DNA from 2 places in the Streptomyces sp. NPDC046215 genome. Region 1 is predicted to be linked to the other one. Evidence: riboswitches for the same ligand, from Rfam matches in the RefSeq annotation. Region 1 holds a riboswitch; the other holds the start of a gene.
The links. Region 1 has a riboswitch for S-adenosylmethionine ahead of thrC (threonine synthase). Riboswitches for the same ligand answer to the same signal wherever they lie in the genome.
Positions count from the first base shown of each region.

Region 2: another riboswitch for S-adenosylmethionine. It lies ahead of ABZ951_RS14175 (aminotransferase class V-fold PLP-dependent enzyme); the one in region 1 lies ahead of thrC (threonine synthase).

Region 1 covers NZ_JBEYZW010000013.1:17,755-25,322, forward strand. Annotated here, with positions in the region: gene ABZ951_RS08195 (cold-shock protein) at 101-304, opposite strand; gene ABZ951_RS08200 (ubiquitin-like small modifier protein 1) at 763-1,038, opposite strand; gene thrC (threonine synthase) at 1,099-2,373, opposite strand; SAM riboswitch class I at 2,391-2,535, opposite strand; gene ABZ951_RS08210 (glucosyl-3-phosphoglycerate synthase) at 2,707-3,678, shown strand; gene ABZ951_RS08215 (trehalose-6-phosphate synthase) at 3,720-5,192, shown strand; gene ABZ951_RS08220 (hypothetical protein) at 5,305-5,553, shown strand; gene ABZ951_RS08225 (DUF6255 family natural product biosynthesis protein) at 5,564-5,803, opposite strand; gene ABZ951_RS08230 (hypothetical protein) at 5,797-6,204, opposite strand; gene ABZ951_RS08235 (hypothetical protein) at 6,469-6,870, shown strand; gene ABZ951_RS08240 (hypothetical protein) at 6,867-7,445, opposite strand.
Region 2 covers NZ_JBEYZW010000026.1:20,933-28,500, forward strand. Annotated here, with positions in the region: gene ABZ951_RS14170 (3-oxoacyl-[acyl-carrier-protein] synthase III C-terminal domain-containing protein) at 26-985, opposite strand; SAM riboswitch class IV at 1,428-1,544, shown strand; gene ABZ951_RS14175 (aminotransferase class V-fold PLP-dependent enzyme) at 1,735-3,093, shown strand; gene ABZ951_RS14180 (Lrp/AsnC ligand binding domain-containing protein) at 3,903-4,184, opposite strand; gene ABZ951_RS14185 (rhomboid family intramembrane serine protease) at 4,181-4,927, opposite strand; gene ABZ951_RS14190 (hypothetical protein) at 5,141-5,380, shown strand; gene ABZ951_RS14195 (NYN domain-containing protein) at 5,475-6,779, shown strand; gene ABZ951_RS14200 (NlpC/P60 family protein) at 7,028-7,568, shown strand, end outside.

The sequences.
Region 1 (7,568 bases):
GGCGGCAGGACGGCCCGCACAACACGTGGGGCCCGTACCTGCTTCCAGGTACGGGCCCCACGCGCGAGCTATCAGTGAGCCGGTGGTCGATGCGCCGAGATCAGACGGCAAGCTTGACCATGTCCGCCTGCGGCCCCTTCTGGCCCTGCGAGATCTCGAACTCCACTCGCTGACCCTCCTCGAGGGTGCGGTAACCGTCCATCTGGATCGCGCTGTAGTGGACGAAAACATCCGCACCACCGTCGACCGCGATGAAGCCGTACCCCTTCTCCGCGTTGAACCACTTGACGGTGCCCTGAGCCATGCCTAACTCCCCTATTACTGGCCCTTGCGCAGGACCGCACTTCGCGGACCCGGGTCAGACCTCACCCCCCGGACACTCCCCCGCCGAAGGCAGGGGAAACCCCGGAAGATGTGCGCCGGAACGCGTCGACCGCGGCTGAATGTATCTGCACGGATGCCCTCTGCAACAGGTCACTTGGACGAGAATTACCGGCACGGCCGAGCGGAGAAAAGTGGCTAACGGCGGTGAATCCAGGGCAAGTCGGGCCGGGCATAACGCAACCAACCCGGCAATTCGTACGCACAGTTCGCGCACAACTTGACGGGTTCTCATGGGCGTTCGGCGGTGACGCCGGCGGGGGATCGCCCCAACTGTATCGCGCTCAACAGACGGAATCGCCCCGTCCGTTTCGCGGACGGAGCGATTCGAGGGGACTTCTACAGGAAAGTTGAAGAAATCCCCGGCGAGCTGATGCCGGGTCAGCCGCCGGCGACGGCCGGGATGATCGAGACGCCCGCGCCGTCCGGCGTCGCGGTGTTCAGGCCGTCCTCGAAGCGGACGTCGTCGTCGTTGACGTAGACGTTCACGAAACGGCGCAGCTTGCCGCTCTCGTCGAGGACCCGCGCGGCGATGCCGGGGTGGTTCTTCTCCAGGTCGGCGAGCACGTCGGAGAGGGTGCCGCCCTCGGCGGATACCTCGGCCTTGCCGCCGGTGTAGGTGCGCAGGATGGTCGGGATGCGAACGCTGATGCTCATGGGGTCACCTTCGGTTCGGGCACTGGGTGGAGAGGGAGGGGGACGGCGGGGTGGAGCCGCTCACAGCCCCGCGGCGCGGAACGCCTCCAGTGAGGGCCGGATGGTGGCCGTCGGCCCGGCCGCCACCGCGTCGAGCGTCTTGAGCCCGTCGCCGGTGTTCAGCACCACCGTGGTCAGCGCCGGGTCGAGCGCCCCGCTGTCGATGAGCTTGCGGGTGACGCCCACCGTCACCCCGCCCGCGGTCTCCGCGAAGATCCCCTCGGTGCGGGCCAGCAGCCTGATCGCGTCCACGATCTCGGCGTCGGTGACGTCCTCGACCGCGCCGCCCGTCCGCCGGGCGATGTCCAAGACGTAGGGGCCGTCCGCCGGGTTGCCGATCGCGAGGGACTTCGCGATCGTGTCCGGCTTCACCGGCCGGACGACGTCGTGCCCGTCCTTGAAGGCGCGGGAGACCGGCGAGCAGCCCTCCGCCTGGGCGCCGAAGATCTTGTACGGGCGGTCCTCGACCAGCCCCAGCGCGATGAGCTCCTTGAGCCCCTTGTCGATCTTCGTGAGCTGGGAGCCGGAGGCGATGGGGATGACGATCTGGTCGGGCAGCCGCCAGCCGAGCTGCTCGCAGATCTCGTACGCCAGCGTCTTGGAACCCTCGCCGTAGTACGGGCGGAGGTTGACGTTCACGAAGCCCCAGCCCTCGCCGAGCGGGTCGCCGATCAGCTCGGAGCAGAAGCGGTTCACGTCGTCGTAGGTGCCCTCGATGCCGACGAGGTCTCCGCCGTAGACCGCGGCCATGACGACCTTGCCCGCCTCCAGGTCGTGCGGGATGAAGACGCAGGAGCGGAAGCCCGCGCGGGCGGCCGCGGCGCCCACGGCACCGGCGAGGTTGCCGGTGGAGGAGCAGGAGAGCGTGGTGAAGCCGAAGGCGCGGGCGGCCTCGACGGCGATGGCGACGACGCGGTCCTTGAAGGAGTGCGTGGGGTTGCCGGAGTCGTCCTTGACGTACAGGCCGCCGGTGACGCCCAGCTCCCGGGCGAGGTTGTCGGCCTTGACGAGCTTGGTGAAGCCCGGGTTCAGGCCGGGCTTGTCCGCGACGTCGGCGGGGACGGGCAGCAGCGGGGCGTAGCGCCAGATGTTGTCCGGGCCGGCCTCGATGCGGCGGCGCAGGGCCTCGGGGTCGCCGGTGGGAAGGTCGTAGGCCACTTCGAGTGGGCCGAAGCAGTCGGCACAGGCGAAAATGGGACCGAGGCCGAAGCGCTGTCCGCACTCGCGGCACGCGAGGGCCGCGGCGGGACCGAGAGCGACAGAGGTGGTTGAGCTTTCGACAGACTGCACAGCCATGGAGGCGAGGCCCTTTCTCCTCATCTTCCCCGTGGCGGACGTCGCCACGAGACGGAATTGGCACCTTCCCGAGCCGGGAGCCTCGCCGAATGAACGGTGAGACCGGCTGGAGGGTTGCCGGGGCTTCAACGGGCCGTGTCCCTCTGCCCCTCTGGATGAGCGGTATGGCACTGGGCAGGGCCCAGGCGTTTATGAGCGGCGACCCCGACATACGACGGCGTTCCGCGTTGTTCAGACTGTAACCGAAGGCATGGGCGCCCGAGACAGCCGTCCGTACCGCGAGATGGATCACACGCAGCTCGAACGCCGCGTCACACAAGAGGAGTCGAACAGGTGCTGGAAGAGGTGGAGCGCTGGCTGGGCCGGCGGTCCTGGTCCGTCGACGACCGTCCGCTCGACCAGCTGCTCGCCGCCAAACGCGCCACCGGCACCACGGTCGCCGTCGTACTGCCGGCGTTGGACGAGGAGGCGACGGTGGGGGCGATCGTGGCCACCGTGCGCCGGGAGCTGATGTCGGAGGCGGTGCCGCTGGTGGACGAGCTGGTGGTGCTGGACTCCGGTTCGACCGACCGCACGGCGGAGGTGGCCGCCGCGGCCGGGGCGCGGGTGGTGCACCGGGACGCGGTGCTGCCGCGGCTGCCGGCCGTGCCCGGCAAGGGTGAGGTGCTGTGGCGGTCACTGCTGGCCACGGGCAGTGACGTCGTCTGCTTCGTCGACGCCGACCTGCGGGAGTTCTCCGCGGACTTCGTGTCGGGGATCGTCGGGCCGCTGCTGACCGACCCGGACGTGGACTTCGTCAAGGCGATGTACGACCGTCCGCTCGGCCCCGGCTTCGAGGGCGCGGGCACGCCCGGTCCGGGCCAGGGGGGCCGGGTGACGGAGCTGGTGGCCCGTCCGCTGCTGAACCTGCACTGGCCGCTGCTGGCGGGTTTCGTCCAGCCGCTGGGCGGCGAGTACGCGGCGCGCCGTTCGCTGCTGGAGCGGCTGCCGTTCCCGGTGGGGTACGGGGTGGAGCTGGGGCTGCTGGTGGACGCGTTGCACACGGTGGGGCTGGACGCCCTGGCCCAGGTCGACGTGGGGGTGCGCAAGCACCGGCACCAGGACGGGCAGGCGCTGGGCCGGATGGCCGCGGCGATCTACCGCACGGCGCAGCTGCGGCTGGCCCGCGGCCATCTGGTGCGGCCGGCGCTGACGCAGTTCGAGCGCACGGCGGAGGGGTTCGTCCCGCGGACGTACGAGGTGGACACCGAGGAGCGGCCGCCGATGGCGGAGATACCCGAGTACGCGCGCCGCCGCGCGGCGTAAGCGTACGTTTGAGCGGATCCCGTGGCGGCAAGGCTGGCGTCATGGTCGATGAGCACATGCACGCCGCCCGGATCCTCGTCGCGTCCAACCGCGGTCCCGTCTCGTACAAGGTGAGCGAGGACGGCTCGCTCACGGCGGGCCGGGGCGGTGGCGGGCTGGTCTCGGGGCTCAGTTCCATCGGCCGGGAGGCCGGCGCGGTGTGGGTGTGCGCCGCGCTCGGCGAGGGCGACCGCGAGGCCGCCCGCCGCGCGGGCACCCGGCTGCCGGCGGCCGACACGGGCGGGCACGCGGTGCGGATGCTCGACATCCCCGCGCAGACGTTCACCGCCGCCTACAACGGCATCGCCAATTCGGTGCTGTGGTTCGTGCACCACCTGCTCTACCAGACGCCGCTGGAGCCCGACTTCGGCGCGGACTTCCGGCGGGAGTGGGTCGCGTACGAGGCGTACAACGCCGCCTTCGCGGACGCGCTCGCCGAGGAGGCGGCCCAGGGTGCCACGGTGCTGGTGCAGGACTACCACCTGACCCTCGTGCCGGGGCTGCTCCGCGAGCGCCGGCCGGATCTGCGGATCGGTCACTTCTCGCACACCCCGTGGGCCCCGCCGGACTACTTTCGGATGCTGCCGGACGACGTGGCCGGGCAGGTGCTGCGCGGCATCCTGGGCGGTGACCGCGCCGCGTTCCTCACCCGCCGCTGGGCCGAGGCGTTCGCCGCCTGCTGCGAGAGCGAGCTGGGCGCGGACGTCCTCCGCGAGGACGGGGTGGCGGCGGCGGTGCGCTTCGAGGGGCGGATGACGCGCCTGGGGGTGCACGGGCTCGGCGCCGACGGGGATTTCCTGCGGGAGCGCGCGCACCGCGAGGACGTCGAAGAGCGGATGGTGGCGCTGCGGGAGCAGATCGGTGCGGGCCGCCGGGCGGTGGTGCGGGTGGACCGCACGGAGCTGTCGAAGAACATCGTCCGGGGTCTGCGCGCCTACCGGCGGCTGCTGGAGGACCGCCCGCAGTGGCGCGGCAAGGTCGTCCACGTGGCCTTCGCCTACCCCTCGCGGCAGGACCTGGCGGTCTACCGCGACTACACGGCGGAGGTCGAGCGGGTCGCCCGGGAGATCAACTCCGCGTTCGGCACGGAGGACTGGGAGCCGGTCGTGCTGCACGTGAAGGACGACTTCGCCCGGTCGCTGGCCGCCTACCGGCTCGCGGACGTGGCCCTGGTCAATCCCATCCGCGACGGGATGAACCTGGTGGCCAAGGAGATCCCGGTCGTCTCGGACCACGGCTGCGCGCTGGTGCTGTCGCGGGAGGCCGGGGCGGCCGCGGAGCTGGGCGAGGACGCGCTCGTGGTCAATCCGTACGACGTGGAGGCCACGGCCCGGGCGCTGCACGAGGCGCTGCTGATGGATCCGGCCGAGCGCGCGGAGCGGACGAAGCGGCTGGCCGCGGCGGCGACGGCGCTGCCGCCGGAGCGCTGGTTCCTGGACCAGCTGACGGCGCTGGAGGGAGGCGAGGGAACGTAGCCGCGGGGTCCCGGCCGGCTTGGCGAAGCCCTGTGCGGTTCCCCGCGCGACCAGCCGCAACGCACCCGCAGATGACGCGCCCGGCTTCCGGCGGAGCGCTTAGGCTGTGATCGTGCAGCCCAAGGACATGCCCGGGCCCGAGCCCACCGAGACGGGCACGACGTGCCAGTGGTGCGTGGGCTCCGGTTTCGTGCAGCGCTCGCTGGTCCACGTCCCCGGCCCCGATCCGTTCGGGGCCGGCGGGGAGTCGGTGGTGCGGGCGGGGCAGTGCAAGCACTGCCGGGGCAGCGGGGTGTACGAGTCCGCGCTGGACCCGACCCTGGAGCACTGGCGGCGCCCGCCCCCGGAGGAGCCGCGCTGAGGCGTGCCCCTCACCGCCTCAGACGCCGGCCCCCCGCCGCCGCTCGCGCCACCAGCAGGGCCGCTCGCCGGTCCGCCTCGCGCCGGGCCGGGCCGGAGGGCGTGACGGCGTGCGGGAGCCCGGGGGCCCGGAGGGCGCCGTAGTCCGAGAACCGTCTGACCCCGCAGGCGTCGCAGCGGTGCTCGCCTCGCCCGGTCCGGGTCCAGCCCGACCGGTGCGTGCAGTGGCGGACGCGGGTCGCCGTCACCACGCGTTCACCTCCGGCAGCAGGTGCGCGCGGCGGAAGTGACCGCGCAGGGCGGCGGTCGCCTCCTCGGTCAGCTCCGCGTCGCCGCCGCTCCTGGCCTGCCGGTGGGCGGCCCGCAGAGCGGCGCAGCTGTCGCATCCGACGGGCGAGGTCGAATCCTCGTCGTGGATCCCGGCACCGTCCCGCTCCGCCCGGCTCGCCGGCCGCAACGCCTCCGGCACCACTTCCCGCTCCCGCCCACCCCAGGGCCGCCGCACCTGCACGCGGGGGCCGACGCTGCCCATGACCTGGACGAGGGTGCCGGTGGGGATGTCGATGACGTAGGCGCCGGGGCGGTAGGTCATGGGGTCGGGGGGCGGGGGCCCGGCGTCGGGGTCGGGGTGGGGCATGGCTGAGTCGTACACGGTGTTCCCTTCGGGTATTTCTTCACTGAGCCGCCCGTTACCGGCGGGTGGGGGCCTAAGACATGTCCGATTGGTCTTCGGCTGCGGGCCCGTCGTTGCCGCCTGCGGCGGCGAGCGCCCTGCGGGCGCGCCCTCAAACTCCCCCAGCTAACGCTGGGAGGTGCCCCCGGACGGGCTGATTTCAGCCCGTCCGGCGTCTGAGGACACCGCCGCGCAGCGGTGGTGCGCCCCCATGACCTGCCGGCAGGCCCTAAGCTCCGGTGCATGGCTGAGGCATTCGTCAGCGGCGACGAACACCCCGCGTGCGGCATCTGCCCGTCGCGCCGGTTCCCTCTCGGGGAGTTCGACGTGCATGAACGCCCGTCATCCGACTGCCCGTTCCGTCCGGCCGACGGCCATCGGTACACGGCGGCGGGAGTGCCGGTGTGCGTGCATCCGCACAAGGTCGGGATTCCCGCAGGCCGGTACAAGTCCGACGGGATTTCCCTGGCGGGCGGGCTCCAATGGCCGGACGATGCCGCTGAGCTGGATGCCTATTTGCACGAGGTGTTGCACAGCGCAGCGCCGGGAATGCTCGAATTGCTGATCGAGCAGGCCACGACCGAGCTGCCTGCCGTTTTCCCGGACGTGGACGTGATCACGACGCTGCGCCGCGCGCTCGGCTAGGAGGCCGTCGCGAAGCCGGGAGCGAACCTACGTCCGCCCTCGAAGATGCCCAACGGCTGGTACTTCGCGATCACCGCGGCACGCCGGTCAGCTGTCTCCTGCCTGCCGAGCCAGAACCGCTCGTTCACCGGCCCCCACGCGGCACGGTAGACCTGGTGGGTGTAGTCCCCGTGATCCCAGCCACCGATTTCCTCACGGTCGGTGGCGTGGACAAACGTGACGCCTGTCCGCTGCTGCACTCGGCTCAGCACGGTGAACTGGGCGGCCAGGGCGTGAATCATCTCGTCCACCGGCACGGGCACCGGCACCTCGGCGGCGCTTTCGTCGCCGTCCGTCATCTCGAAGACGGCCGACTTGATGGCCATCGCCCGCAGGGCCTCGGGGAAGAGAGGCCCGGTGTCCTTGTCCACGTCGAAACCGTCGACGAGCGCGTAGCCCGTGAAGCTCTGCCAGTCCTTGTCGTACTTCGCACACCCGGTGCGCAGCCGCTCGAACTCCGGGTCGGCCTCGATGGCCGACAGAATCTCACGCGCTCGCGTCGCCACTTTCTCCGGTGCGGGGCGGGCAAAAGACATGTCCACTGTCGCTCTCCTTCGGGTCGAGTTCCGCCTTCGCTTTAGGTAACCCCACGGCTACGCACGGCGGTACCGTTGGAGCGGCGGCAGGATTTAAGAGCTTTAAGAACGCGACCAGCACGA
Region 2 (7,568 bases), on a different contig from region 1:
GGGAACTAGTGGGCACTAGTGGGAACTAGCTGTTCCAGCGCAGGACCATGGAAGACACCATTTCCCCGCCATGCGTGAAAGTGGCAAAAGCGATCACATCGCCGGAAGAAATAATCTTCTTGTCCAGTGCGTCGGCGAGGGTGACCGGGAGGGAACTCTGGAACATGTTCCCGTAATGGCTGAGCGTGTCATGGGTGCGGGCGTCGTCGATGCCGCACCGCTTACGCCATTCCGCGATGTACTTCTCGTTGGGCTGGTGGGTGATCAGGCAGGAGACGTCGTCGCTCGTCAGGCCCGCCTTGTCCAGCGCGGTCGCCATGGCGGTGGGCAGGCACTCCATCGTCACGGCCCACAGCCGGGCGAGCATGCTCGGGCTGAACTTCACCGTGAGCGGCCCGCTGCCGCGCTCCCAGTGCGGGAGCTCGACGCCGTCCACCGCGTCCGGCTCCACCCGCAGGGCGGCCCAGTTCTCGCCGAACGCCTGCTCGTGCACGGAGAGGACGGTCGGCTCGCCGACGGTCAGCAGGGTCGCGGACGCGCCGTCCCCGAGGACGAAGGACTCCGGCGACTTCTGGAACTCCTCCAGCCGCGACACGAAGTTGGTCACCGTGACGACGGCGATCTTCTTGTACTGGCCGGAGTCGATGAAGGCGCGGGCGGTGATCACCGAGGAGACCCACGAGCAGCAGCCGTTCTCCACGTGCAGAACGGCGGCCGAGGTCGCGCCGACCCCGTGCTGGATCGCCGTTCCCACGCCCGGCGAGAAGGTGTCGTTGAACTGGGCCGAGACGATGATCAGGTCCAGCTCGTCCGCGCGCACGTCGTTGCGGCCCAGCAGCTTGTTCAGCGCTTCGATGCCGAGCTCGGCGGACGTGTAATCCGGCGAAGCGAATCTCCGCTCATTCACGCCGGCAAAGAAGGCGTGGTCGCTCAGTCCGTCTTCGGCGCGGGCGAGGTCGCTGTTGCGCACCACTCGCTCGGGCATGAAATTCACTACATCGACGATGCGCGTAGAGCTCACGAGCGGTCTCCGCCCGTATTGCCGGTCATGCACGCAAGTGTGGCCTGATGCAAATGAATGCATGGATAGATGAACATGACCGCCCCCAAGGTCTCTGGCTTGTTCTTGTTGCTGTTCCAGATGCGAACGACTCTACGATCATGGATGTAACGGTTCGATGACGGTCAGGTCACGAAGTGGTTAAACCCATAGTGGAATGGTTAATTCCGCAATGGCTTGTGTTCGCTGTCGGTAATGGGCGACATTGCCGCTGATTTCCACGGCCGACCGGCGTGGCCCGGGCATAGATGGACAGTTTTTGGTTGATTCTCGGTCGGTCCGGCGGTAGGTCGGTGACGGGCCCCGCGATAAGCTGGCGGCGGACATGTGGTGCGCCTGCCGCATACCTGTGTCATACTCGCCGCCAGGTCACGAGTGACAGCGTTCAGGCCCCGGCTTGCTGTCCGGCAACCCTCCTTCCGTGGCGGGGTGCCCCGGGTGATGACCGGGCCGCAGGCAGCGAGGTCTGCGGCAAGCGCGGATCCCTCACCAGGGGTCCTGGTTGTCGAGGGAGCCTCTTCAGTGATTCAGCGAATGCGTTAGGGCCTACGGCCCGTTTCCCTTGAACTCCGCACGGCCACGCCGTGTGTCGAGTCGGTACTCCGCACGCGGCGCCCCTGTTTCCCGCGCGTGCGCATACGCACCTCTTCCGCCTGCATCCAGGAGAATTCGCCATGTCCGCATGCCCTGTTGCCGCCGAGCCCGCCGTCTGCGCGCCCCTGCCCGTCCTCGGCCGCGACGTCCGCGTCCCGCTGGTCACCGGGGGCGAGGTGACCTACGCGGCGCTGGACTACGGCGCCAGCGCGCCCGCGCTCCAGCGGGTGTGGGACGACGTGGCCGCCTACGCGCCGTACTACGGCAGCGTGCACCGCGGGGCCGGGTATCTCTCCCAGCTGTCCACCGAGTTGTTCGAGAACAGCCGTGCCGACGTCGCCGCGTTCCTCGGCTGCCGTGAGGACGACCAGGTCGTCTTCACCCGCTCGACCACCGACTCCCTCAACCTCCTCGCGACCGTTCTCCCGCCCGGCACCCGGGTGTTCGTCTTCGAGACCGAGCACCACGCCGCGCTGCTGCCCTGGGAGCGGCGGGCGGGGGTGGAGGTCACCTACCTCGACGCGCCGCGCTCACCGCGCCAGGCCGTCGAGACGCTGGAGCGGGCCCTGGCCGGGCGGGAGCCGTACGGGCCGGCGCTGGTCTGCGTGACCGGCGCGTCCAACGTGACCGGTGAGCTGTGGCCCGTGCGGGAGCTGGCCGCGGCCGCCCACGCGCACGGCGCCCGCATCGTCGTCGACGCCGCCCAGCTCGCGCCGCACCACCCGGTGGACATCGCGGAGCTGGACGCCGACTGGGTCGCCTTCTCCGGGCACAAGCTGTACGCGCCCTTCGGCGCCGGGGTGCTGGCCGGCCGCGCGGACTGGCTCCGCGACGCCGAGCCCTACCTGGCCGGCGGCGGCGCGAGCCGCGCGGTGACCCGCGGCCCCGGCGGCGGCGTGGCCGTCGAGTGGCACGACACGGCCGCCCGGCACGAGGCGGGTTCCCCCAACGTCATCGGCGCCTACGCCATCGCTTCGGCCTGCAAGGCGCTCACCGAGGCGGACTTCGGCCGGCTCGTCGAGCGCGAGCGGCAGCTCGTGGCGACCCTCCGCGAGGGCCTCGCCCGGGTGCCGGGGGTCCGGGTGCTCTCCCTCTTCGGGGAGGACGCGCCCCGGGTCGGCGTGCTGTCCTTCGTCGTGGAGGGCTGGAACAGCTCGCACTTCGCGGCGGCCCTGTCGGCGGAGTACGGCATCGGCGTCCGCGACGGCCTGTTCTGCGCCCACCCGCTCGTCCGCACCCTGCTGGGCGGCACCCCGGACGAGCCGGGGGAGTGCGGGGCCCCCGAGGCGGGACAGTCGCTCAACGCCATCCGGGTCAGCTTCGGCGCGGGCACCCCGGACGAGCACGTGACACGGTTCGTCCGAGCGGTGGGCGAGCTGGTGCGCGAGGGTGCCCGCTGGAACTACCGCACGGAGAACGGGCGGTGCGTGCCGGCGTAGCGGCCTGGCGGCCTGGCGGCCGGGCGGTCGTGAGCCCGGGGCCTGCGGGACCTTGTCGGCCAAGACCGAGCCTCGGCGGCCGGGGGCCGTCAGGTGTGACGTGACGGGGCCGGCGACGTGGCGGGGTCGGCTGTCGCTGGGCGACGCCGGGTGGAGGGCGTGCGCCCGAGGGCGGGGCGTGCTGCCGGAGCTGGTGTGGCGCGCCGGGCCCGTTGTTGTGGGCGGTGCCGGGTGGCGGGCGCTCGTCCGGGGTACTGGGCAGCGCGGCCGAACTTGGGCGGGACGTAGCCGGGTCCTGGTCGGCTGGACGTACCGTCAGGTGTGGCGGGGCTCGCTGTCGTGGGCGGTGCCGGGCGGGCGGCCCGGGGAGGCTGCGGCGCGCCGCGGCCCGCCGGGCGGCTGGCGACGGTACGACCGCGGGAACCGAACCTGCCGGGAGTAGCGGCCCACGGTACGGCCGCCGCCACGTGGCGGACGCCGCTGACCTCGTCAGCCGACGCGCCGGGGGCCCTGTCGCCGGAGTGCCCGCCCCTACGAGGCTGCTCGCCGCAGACGCGAGGCCGGTACGGCCGCGGTGGGCTCAGTTCCGGGAGCCCGCCCGGAGTTGCGGGTGCGGCGCACGGCGCGCCGGGTGGGGCGCTTGGCCGCGTGCCGGCCGAGGCTCGGCACGGCCGCCGTCCGGAGCATGGGGCAGGCCCCCGGGGCCCGGGGTTCCGACGGCCGCTCGCCGCAGACGCGAGGCCCGGACGGCAGTCCGTACGGGCGCCCGCCCCAGGCCCCCTTGGTTTCCGGCAAGCCCGCCGCAGGCGCTACGCGTCGAGGCCGATCGCGAACGCCGCCTCCAGGTCGTGGTGCGAGTACGTGCGGAAGGCGATGTGCGTCTCCGTGGAGGCCACCCCGGGGACCTTGCTGATCAGGCCGGGGATGACGTCCGCCAGGTCGTCGTGGCGGGCCACCCGGACCATCGCGATCAGGTCGTGCGCCCCGGTGACCGAGTAGACCTCGCTGACGCCTTCGATGGCGGCGATCTTCTGGGCGATCTCGGGGATCTGGTCGATGTCGGTCTTGATGAGCACGATCGAAGTGATCACGGCTGGCTCCTATCGGGGGTCGGGGGCGGCCCCCCGGGCGTGCGCGGCAGCCCGTCGCCGGACGGGGCTGCGCCCTTCACTTTAGCCGCACGCCCGTAGCGGACCCACGCGTAGAGGAAGCCGAGCGTGAACCCCACGACGTGGGCCAGATAGGCGACCCCCGGCCGGTCGCCCGCCGTGCGGGCGGCCAGCCACTGCAGGACGAACCAGAACAGCAGTACGGCCCAGGCGGGAAAGCGGAGCGGCAGGAAGAAGAGGAAGGGGAAGAGACTGGTGACGCGGGCCCGGGGAAAGAGGTAGAGAAACGCCCCGAGCACCCCGGAGATCGCCCCCGAGGCGCCGACGAGCGTCTGGGCGGAGTGGGTGTGCGCGACGGCGTAGCCCAGCAGCGCCAGCGCCCCGGCGGCGAGGTAGAAGAGCGCGAAGGCGGTCCGGCCCATGCGCTCCTCGGCCATGGCGCCGAAGACGTGGAGGAAGAGCATGTTCCCCAGCAGATGCAGCCAGTTGCCGTGCACGAAGAGCGCGGTGAACGGGGTGGGCAGCTCGTCCGCGGCGCCGCTCCACAGCTCGCCGGGCACCACGCCCCAGCGCTCGAAGTAGCCGGTCTGCGCGGCCAGCAGCTCGGTGCCGGCGCCGTAGGAGGAGGTGAAACCGGACGCGGGGCCCAGCAGGAAGACGCCGCAGCAGACGCCGATGAGGACGTAGGTGACCAAGGGGCCCTGACGCACTGCCTTTCCGGTCATGAGCAGATCATGGCGTACCGGTCGCAACCGTACAGAGCGCCTCGCCGGGCCGCCGTCCCACGACGGACGCGGGGCGGGACCGCCGCCGTCCGGGCACCGCATGACCATCAGGCCGTAGGGTTACGGGGAGCACTTCCGCGCGCTCCACGGCGCGCTCCCCGGCGTCCGGCGGGCGGAGCGCGAGGAACCTCGACAAGGACGGACGGCGACACGATGGGCGTTCCCCAGCCGACGACGCAGACCCGGTGGCGCTGCGCGCTGTGCGGCAACCTCACCCGGTTCGACGTGACGCGCACGACCAAGGCCGTCGAGTACGTGCACCTCGACCTGGCCGGGGAGCCGCAGGTGGAGGAGCGCGACGTGGTCAGTGAGACGATCGAGTCCGTGCGTTGCCGCTGGTGCAACGCCGTCGATCAGATCGAGCTGGTGGACAGGCCGGGCGCGAGCGCCTGAAGAACGGGAGCAATGAGCGGTGGTTGAGCATACGGGCGGCACGGAGGCGACCGGTGACCCTGCTGACACCGGTGGGTCCGACGGTGTCGCCGAGGTGCTCGACCGCGCGCTGCCCGAAGGCGTCAGGCGCCGGGTCATCGGCCTGGTGGCCGAGGCGTTCGGCGGCCTGACGGTCTCGGAACTCCCTCCCGCGCTGCGGCAGTACGCCCGTTTCACCCCCAGCCGCCGGGCCAAGTTCGCGGGCAACGCCATGGCCGCGGCCGTGGAGAACGACGCCGCGTTCCGGCAGCGGATCTCCGCCCGGCTGCGGGAGACGGGCTCGGAGCTGGCCGAGGCGCTGGAGGCCGGTTCGCCGCCCGCCGCCGCGGACCCGGAGGACGTGGCGGCCATGGCCTATGTGCTGCGGCCCGCCGGCTGGGTCAAGCTGGTCACGGCCGCGGGCGAGGAGGCCCAGCGGGCCGGCGCCGAGCGGGCCGGCGAGGAGGCCCGCCGCGAGTTGCAGCGGCTGCGCGAGGAGCTGGCCGCGGCCCGTGCCGAGGCGCGCGCGGACGCCGAGCGGGGCCGCGCCGAGCTGGACGCCGCGCGCAAGGAGGCCGACGCGTTGCAGCGCAAGCTGCGCAGCGCCGTCAGCGACGTGCGCCGGGGCGAGGCCGCGCTGCGCAAGGCGCAGGCGGAGCTGGAGTCCGTGCGGGCGGCCGGGGCCGCCGAGAAGACGGCCGCCCTGGGCGAGGCCCGGCGGCTCAAGGCGCGGCTGTCGGAGGCGGAGTCGGCGCTGGAGTCGAGCCGCCGGGCGGTGCGCGAGGGGCGCAGCGTGGAGGACATGCGGCTGCGGCTGCTGCTGGACACGGTCCTTGACGCGGCGCAGGGGCTGCGGCGCGAGCTGGCGCTGCCGCCCGTCTCCGTGCACCCCGCCGACACGGTCGACGCGGTGGAACCGGGCCGGATGACGCCCAAGGACATCGCCGCCCGCGCCCTGTCGGAGACCGACCCGGCGCTGCTGGACCAATTGCTGGCCCTGCCGCAGGCTCACCTGGTGGTCGACGGCTACAACGTCACCAAGACCGGCTATCCGACGATGCCGCTGGACAAGCAGCGGCTGCGGCTGCTGGGCGGCCTCGCGATGCTGGCCGCCCAGACGGGCGCGGAGATGACCTGCGTCTTCGACGGCGCCGAGCTGGCCGCGCCCGTGCTGCTCGCGCCGCCGCGCGGGGTGCGGGTGCTGTTCAGCAAGCCCGGGGTGACGGCCGACGAGCTGATCCGTCAGCTGGTGCGGGCGGAGCCGGTGGGCCGTCCGGTGGTCGTGGTCTCCACCGACCGTGAGGTGGCCGACGGCGTCGCCAAGGCCGGGGCCCGGCCGGTCGCTTCGGCGCTGCTGCTGAAGCGGCTCGCTCGCACCTGAGGTCACCTCGAGGTCACCACAGGTGACCGATGAGCGGGCCGGCCCGTACCGACCGTGTGGTGTTGGTAAAGGATGTGCGGGTGGGGCGAGATTTTTCTCATGAGGATTTGAACGGATCACATGAAGCTCACTAAGGTCGGGCCTCGAACCTTCGCGCGGTAGATCATCCATTCGGGGTGACGGTGAAGGTCCCGCCGGAACCGCGGAATTCGCGTGCCAGGCGGCCGAGGAAGAAGGAGCTCGTCTCCGTGGCGTCCCACCGTCGTCCCAAGCAGCCGGGCCGCGCCCGCGTGACCGTCCTCACCGCGACCGCCGCCGCGGCCGTCGCTCTCTCGGCCCAGGGCGCCAGCGCCGACCCCCAGCCGTCGAAGTCCGAGGTCAAGACGAAGGTCGACAAGCTCTACGAAGAGGCGGAGCAGGCCACCGAGAAGTACAACGGGGCCAAGGAGAAGCAGGAGAAGCTGGACAAGTCCGTCGGCGACCTCCAGGACAAGGTGGCCCGCGGCCAGGAGGAGCTCAACAAGCTCCGCAACAGCCTCGGTTCGGTCGCCACCGCCCAGTACCGCAGCGGCGCCATCGACCCCTCCCTCCAGTTGCTGCTCTCCTCCGACCCGGAGACCTACCTCGCGAAGGCGTCCACGCTCGACCAGCTCAGCGCCAAGCAGGCCGACACGCTCAAGCAGATAGCCGAGAAGCAGCGGACGCTCAAGCAGCAGCGCCAGGAAGCCACCGGCAAGCTCAAGGACCTCGCCGAGACCCGCAAGGCCCTGGGGGAGAAGAAGGACGAGG